One region of the Streptomyces sp. SudanB5_2050 genome, then DNA from elsewhere that is predicted to be linked to it. Evidence: predicted binding sites of a transcription regulator. Region 1 holds the regulator's gene; each other region holds the start of a gene.
What was found. The regulator HrcA, encoded in region 1, represses chaperone genes, less so after heat shock. The targets are predictions, from matches to a motif close to TTNGCACTCNGNNNNNCNGAGTGCNAA.
Positions count from the first base shown of each region.

Region 2: the regulator HrcA is predicted to act here: its motif matches at 1,513-1,539, upstream of groES (co-chaperone GroES).
Region 3: the regulator HrcA is predicted to act here: its motif matches at 1,158-1,184, upstream of groL (chaperonin GroEL).

Region 1 covers NZ_OZ186760.1:2,702,000-2,704,261, forward strand. Annotated here, with positions in the region: gene dnaJ (molecular chaperone DnaJ) at 1-870, opposite strand, end outside; gene hrcA (heat-inducible transcriptional repressor HrcA) at 871-1,887, opposite strand; gene ACFZP7_RS12085 (MBL fold metallo-hydrolase) at 2,075-2,262, shown strand, end outside.
Region 2 covers NZ_OZ186760.1:4,738,069-4,740,330, reverse strand. Annotated here, with positions in the region: gene groL (chaperonin GroEL) at 1-911, opposite strand, end outside; gene groES (co-chaperone GroES) at 1,058-1,366, opposite strand; gene ACFZP7_RS21275 (polysaccharide deacetylase family protein) at 1,611-2,262, opposite strand, start outside.
Region 3 covers NZ_OZ186760.1:3,583,097-3,585,358, reverse strand. Annotated here, with positions in the region: gene thrC (threonine synthase) at 1-145, shown strand, start outside; gene ACFZP7_RS15890 (MoaD/ThiS family protein) at 142-417, shown strand; gene ACFZP7_RS15885 (cold-shock protein) at 825-1,028, shown strand; gene groL (chaperonin GroEL) at 1,347-2,262, shown strand, end outside.

The DNA of each region.
Region 1 (2,262 bases):
GTCCAGGGTCTCCAGCGGCACCTTGGTGCCGAGGGCCGCCGCCGTCATCGGGATGGTGACCGTGCAGTGCAGGTCGTCGCCGCGGCGCTGGAAGGTCGAGTGCGGCAGCTCGTGGATCTCGACGTACAGGTCGCCGGCGGGGCCGCCGCCGGGGCCGACCTCGCCCTCGCCCGCGAGCTGGATGCGGGTGCCGTTGTCGACACCGGCCGGGATCTTCACGGTGAGGGTGCGGCGGGAGCGGATGCGGCCGTCGCCGGCGCACTCCGGGCACGGGGTCGGGACCACCGTGCCGAAGCCCTGGCACTGGGGGCAGGGCCGCGAGGTCATGACCTGGCCCAGGAAGGACCGGGTGACCTGCGAGACCTCACCGCGACCGCGGCACATGTCGCAGGTCTGGGCCGAGGTGCCCGGGGCGGCGCCCTCGCCGTTGCAGGTGTTGCAGACGACGGCCGTGTCGACCTGGATGTCCTTGGTCGTGCCGAAGGCCGCCTCGTCCAGTTCGACCTCGATGCGGATCATGGCGTCCTGGCCCCGGCGGGTGCGCGAGCGCGGTCCGCGCTGCGACGCCGTGCCGAAGAACGCGTCCATGATGTCCGAGAAGTTGCCGAAGCCGCCCGCGCCGAAGCCGCCGGCCCCGCCACCGCCCGCCGCCTGGGACAGCGGGTCGCCGCCGAGGTCGTAGACCTGCTTCTTCTGCGGGTCCGACAGCACCTCGTAGGCGGCGTTGATCTCCTTGAACCGCTCCTGGGTCTTCGGATCGGGGTTGACGTCCGGGTGCAGCTCGCGCGCGAGCCTCCGGAACGCCTTCTTGATCTCGTCCTGGGACGCGTCGCGGCGCACGCCGAGTACGGCGTAGTAGTCCGTGGCCACCTACGACTCCGCCAGGATCTGTCCGACGTACCGTGCCACTGCGCGTACCGCTCCCATCGTTCCCGGGTAGTCCATGCGGGTCGGACCGACCACGCCGAGCTTGGCAACCGCCTCGCCGCCCGAACCGTAGCCCACCGACACGACGGACGTGGAGTTGAGTCCTTCGTGGGCGTTCTCATGACCGATACGGACGGTCACGCCCGGATCCTTCGCCTCGCCGAGCAGCTTGAGGAGCACGACCTGCTCCTCCAGTGCTTCGAGCACCGGCCGGATCGTGAGGGGGAAGTCGTGCCCGAAGCGGGTGAGATTGGCGGTGCCGCCGATCATCAGCCGCTCCTCGTTCTCCTCGACCAGCGTCTCCAGGAGAGTGGAGAGCACGGTGGAGACCGTACCCCGGTCCTCGGCCTCGAAGGCCTCCGGGAGGTCCTCGACCAGCCCCGGCACGTCCGTGAACCGCCGGCCCGCCACCCTGCTGTTGAGCCGCGCCCGCAGGTCCGCGAGGGACGCCTCGCCGAACGGTGCCGGGCAGTCGACCATGCGCTGCTCGACCCGCCCGGTGTCCGTGATCAGCACGAGCATCAGGCGCGCGGGCGCCAGCGAGAGCAGCTCGACGTGGCGCACGGTCGAGCGGGTCAGCGACGGGTACTGCACGACGGCGACCTGCCGGGTGAGCTGCGCGAGCAGCCGCACCGTGCGGGCCACCACGTCGTCGAGGTCGACGGCGCCCTCCAGGAAGTTCTGGATGGCGCGGCGCTCGGGCGCGGTCATCGGCTTGACGCCGGCCAGCTTGTCGACGAAGAGCCGGTAGCCCTTGTCGGTCGGGATGCGTCCCGCGCTGGTGTGCGGCTGGGCGATGAAACCCTCGTCCTCCAGGGCCGCCATGTCGTTGCGCACGGTGGCCGGGGAGACGCCGAGGTTGTGCCGCTCGGTGAGGGCCTTGGAGCCGACGGGCTCCTCGGTGCCGACGTAGTCCTGGACGATCGCGCGCAGCACCTTCAGCCTGCGTTCACTGAGCATCGCGCACACCTCCAGAAGTCGTCCGCCCGTTGTCCTGCCCGTGTGTCCTGGCACTCACGGCGCGCGAGTGCCAGACTTCCCCGGCCCAGTGTACGGCTGTGGGGTACGCCCACGGCAAGGCCGGTCACCGGGCCGGTCGCCGTCGCCGACGCGCCCTCGGCCCGCGTGCCCCGATAGCGTCGCGGTCATGAGCGCGACTTGGGAAGAGCTGGGGTGGGAGCGGCTGGCCCCGGGGGTGGGGCGGTGCCGGCTGCCGGGGTGGGACTGCACGGCGGGGCTGGTCGTCGGCGCGGGCGCCGCGCTGCTCGTGGACGCCGGGTCGAGCCTCGGCGAGGGCGCCCGGTTGCGCGCGGCGGCGCAGGCGCTCACCGGTCA
Region 2 (2,262 bases), 2.0 Mb from region 1:
TCCTCGGAGATGACGGTGGCGCCGGTGAGGACGGCCATGTCCTGGAGCATCGCCTTGCGGCGGTCGCCGAAGCCGGGGGCCTTCACCGCGACGGCGTTGAAGGTGCCGCGGATCTTGTTGACGACCAGGGTCGACAGGGCCTCGCCCTCGACGTCCTCGGCGATGATCAGCAGCGGCTTGGAGGAGTTGGTCTGGATGACCTTCTCCAGCAGCGGCAGCAGGTCGGCGATGGAGGAGATCTTGCCCTGGTTGATGAGGATGTACGGGTCCTCGAGGACGGCCTCCATGCGCTCCTGGTCCGTCACGAAGTACGGCGACAGGTAGCCCTTGTCGAAGGCCATGCCCTCGGTGAAGTCCAGCTCCAGACCGAAGGTGTTGGACTCCTCGACGGTGATGACACCGTCCTTGCCGACCTTGTCCATCGCCTCGGCGATCAGCTCGCCGACCTGCTGGTCCTGGGCGGACAGCGCGGCCACGGCGGCGATGTCGGACTTCTCGTCGATCGGGCGGGCGGTGGCGAGGAGGTCCTCGGACACGGCGGCGACGGCCGCGTCGATGCCCTTCTTCAGCAGCGCCGGGGAGGCACCGGCGGCGACGTTCTTCAGACCCTCGCGGACCAGCGCCTGGGCCAGGACGGTGGCGGTGGTGGTGCCGTCACCCGCGATGTCGTTGGTCTTGGTCGCCACCTCCTTCACCAGCTGGGCGCCGAGGTTCTCGTACGGGTCCTCGATCTCGACCTCGCGGGCGATCGTGACACCGTCGTTGGTGATGGTCGGGGCGCCGAACTTCTTGTCGATGACGACGTTGCGGCCCTTCGGACCGATCGTCACCTTCACCGTGTCGGCAAGCTTGTTGACGCCGCGCTCGAGGGCGCGACGGGCGTCCTCGTCGAACTTCAGGATCTTCGCCATGGGAGCGTGAGCCCTCTTCCGGAAATCTTGGGGTTATACGGCAACTGCGCCCCCGACGCCCGGCTTTTTAAGGTCGCGGGAGCCAGGGGCGCAGCTGGAAAGCAAGGTGCTTCGATGAAGTGAAGTGCTACAGGGAAGCGCTGCTTCTACTTCTCGACGATCGCGAGCACGTCGCGGGCCGAGAGGACGAGGTACTCCTCGCCGTTGTACTTCACCTCGGTGCCGCCGTACTTGCTGTAGAGCACGACGTCGCCGACGCTGACGTCGAGCGGAAGACGGTTGCCGTCCTCGAAGCGGCCCGGGCCCACGGCCAGGACGACGCCCTCCTGGGGCTTCTCCTTGGCGGTGTCCGGAATGACCAGGCCCGAAGCCGTGGTCTGCTCGGCGTCGAGCGGCTGGACCACGATGCGGTCCTCGAGCGGCTTGATGGCAACCTTGGAGCTGGCGGTCGTCACGATCCGACCTCCCCCTTCGGAGATCTCACGGGGTTAACTGTCTGAGGTGGCGACCAGGTCGATCCGTCGTCGCGGGTGCCGGACCTGCCCGTCGCTGTGTTGGCACTCTCCTAGGGGGAGTGCCAGACCCGAGACTATGACCGCGATTAGCACTCGGTCAAGCGGAGTGCCAATGCCGACGGCGCGTCGGCGAGGTTTCGGCTGAACGCCGGTCCGCGGAGGCGCCCCGCGCCGGCTCCGGGAGTCACAGGTAGTCCCCCAGCCGCCCCACCCTCAGCCCCTGCTCCTCGATCGTCTCCAGCAGGGTCTCGGTGCGGGCGCTCAGACCGGTGCCCGTGGGGTGGTCGGGATCGACGGCGACGATGTCACCGGGGCGCAGCCGGTGGTCGCCGCGGGTGTAGGTGAGGTCGCCGTCGTCCCCCAGGGCCGCCCGCCACAGGACGACGGCCGTGATGCCGCAGTCGGCGGCGGCGCGCAGGGTGGCGGTGTCGTACGTGCCGTAGGGCGGGCGGAGCAGATGGGCCCGGACGCCGAAGCGGGACTTGAGTTTGGTCTGCTGGCCGCAGATCTCGGCGCGCTGGCCCGCGTAGGGCAGGCCCCGCAGCGAGCGGTGGTCGAGTGTGTGGTTCTGGATGCTCGCGCCGACCGCGCGCAGCCGGGCGAAGTGCCCGTAGGCCGGTCCGGCGACCGTGTCGGTGAGGAAGAGGGTGGCCGGGATGCGGTGTTCGCGGACGAGGTCGGCGAAGTGCGGGTCGCGTTCGGCGCTGTCGTCGAAGGTGAGGAAGACGACCGGGTCGGTGGTGCGGACGTGGTCCACGACGGGCGGCAGACGCTGCCCCCGCTCGCCGCCCCGGGCGGGCTCCGCGCCCGCGTGGGGCCGCGCGGGGCCCTCGGAG
Region 3 (2,262 bases), 880 kb from region 1:
GAGCGGCCTGCTCGACCCGTCGAAGACGACCGTCGTCCTCAACACCGGCGACGGCCTCAAGACCCTCGACGCGGTGGCCGGCACCGGCCTCACCGCCACCATCCGACCCAACCTGGACTCCTTCCGAGAGGCTGGCCTCGCATGAGCGTGACCGTTCGTATCCCGACCATCCTGCGCACCTACACGGGCGGGCAGGCCGAGGTCAGCGCCGACGGCGCCAACCTCGGCGAGGTCATCGCCGACCTGGAGAAGAACCACACCGGCATCGCCGCCCGCGTCCTGGACGACCAGGGCAAGCTGCGCCGCTTCGTCAACGTCTACGTCAACGACGACGACGTCCGCTTCGAGCAGGGCCTGGAGACCGCGACGCCGGACGGCGCGGGCGTCTCCATCATCCCGGCGGTCGCCGGCGGCTGACACGCCTCGTAGTGCCCATTGCCCCCTCCGTGAGAGAAACGGAGGGGGCAATTCCATGTGATTGAGCGCGGTAGAGTTGGGGAACGCGCTCCCGATCGACAGATCCGGATCCCTGAATTCCTGCTTTGCGTCCGACAAGATGCAGCCAAAGTGTGAGCGTATTTCGCGGCTTTTGTGCCCTTTGCGTCACCCGACTTGACCCGAATTCAGGCGAAAGTTCGCCATATTCCGGGCCGGGTGCGTCCAGATTTCTCGTCCGATTGACCTGTTGCAGACGGCAGTTGGACAGATACATTCAGCCGCGGTCGACGCGTTCCGGCGCACGCCCCCAGTCGTTGGGGGGTGAGGTCTGACCCGGGTCCGCGAAGTGTGGATCTGTGCAAGGGCCAGTAATAGGGGAGTTAGGCATGGCTCAGGGCACCGTCAAGTGGTTCAACGCGGAGAAGGGGTACGGCTTCATCGCGGTCGACGGTGGTGCGGATGTTTTCGTCCACTACAGCGCGATCCAGATGGACGGTTACCGCACCCTCGAAGAAGGCCAGCGGGTCGAGTTCGAGATCTCGCAGGGTCAGAAGGGCCCGCAGGCCGACATGGTCCGCCTCAGCGCCTGAGACGTTCGGCCACCGCAAGCGAACGGTTCTTCTCCGAAGGGCCCGCACCCCAGCCGGGGTGCGGGCCCTTCGGCCTGCCCGTCCCTTGTTCGCGGGTGGCTGACCGAGGGGTCGGATCCCCCGGAGGCGCTTGCACTCGATGGGGGCGAGTGCTAATCATTGGCGTTAGCACTCTGAAGGTGAGAGTGACAACGAAGGACCGGGTCGGTGAGGCCCGCGGGCCGGGTGGGGAAGGAACCACGAGGCCGGCGAGCCGTCCGTCGCGGGCGCGGGCGCGGTCCGAAGGAATCACCCCCAGTCCTGGAGGGACCACTTCACATGGCCAAGATCATCGCGTTCGACGAGGAGGCGCGGCGCGGCCTCGAGCGCGGCATGAACCAGCTCGCGGACGCCGTCAAGGTGACGCTCGGCCCCAAGGGCCGCAACGTCGTCCTCGAGAAGAAGTGGGGCGCGCCCACGATCACCAACGACGGCGTCTCCATCGCCAAGGAGATCGAGCTCGAGGACCCGTACGAGAAGATCGGCGCCGAGCTGGTCAAGGAAGTCGCCAAGAAGACGGACGACGTCGCCGGTGACGGTACGACCACGGCGACCGTTCTCGCCCAGGCCCTGGTCAAGGAAGGTCTGCGCAACGTCGCGGCCGGCGCCAACCCGATGGCCCTGAAGCGCGGTATCGAGAAGGCCGTCGAGGCCGTCTCCGCCGCCCTGCTGGAGCAGGCGAAGGACGTCGAGACCAAGGAGCAGATCGCCTCCACGGCCTCCATCTCCGCCGCCGACACCCAGATCGGCGAGCTGATCGCCGAGGCCATGGACAAGGTCGGCAAGGAAGGCGTCATCACCGTCGAGGAGTCCCAGACCTTCGGTCTGGAGCTGGAGCTCACCGAGGGTATGCGCTTCGACAAGGGCTACATCTCGGCGTACTTCGCCACCGACATGGAGCGTATGGAGGCCGTCCTCGACGACCCGTACATCCTGATCGCCAACTCCAAGATCTCCAACGTCAAGGACCTGCTCCCGCTCCTGGAGAAGGTCATGCAGTCGGGCAAGCCGCTGCTGATCATCGCCGAGGACGTCGAGGGCGAGGCCCTGTCGACCCTGGTCGTCAACAAGATCCGCGGCACCTTCAAGTCCGTCGCCGTCAAGGCCCCGGGCTTCGGCGACCGCCGCAAGGCCATGCTCGGCGACATCGCCATCCTCACGGGCGGCGAGGTCATCTCCGAGGAGGTCGGCCTCA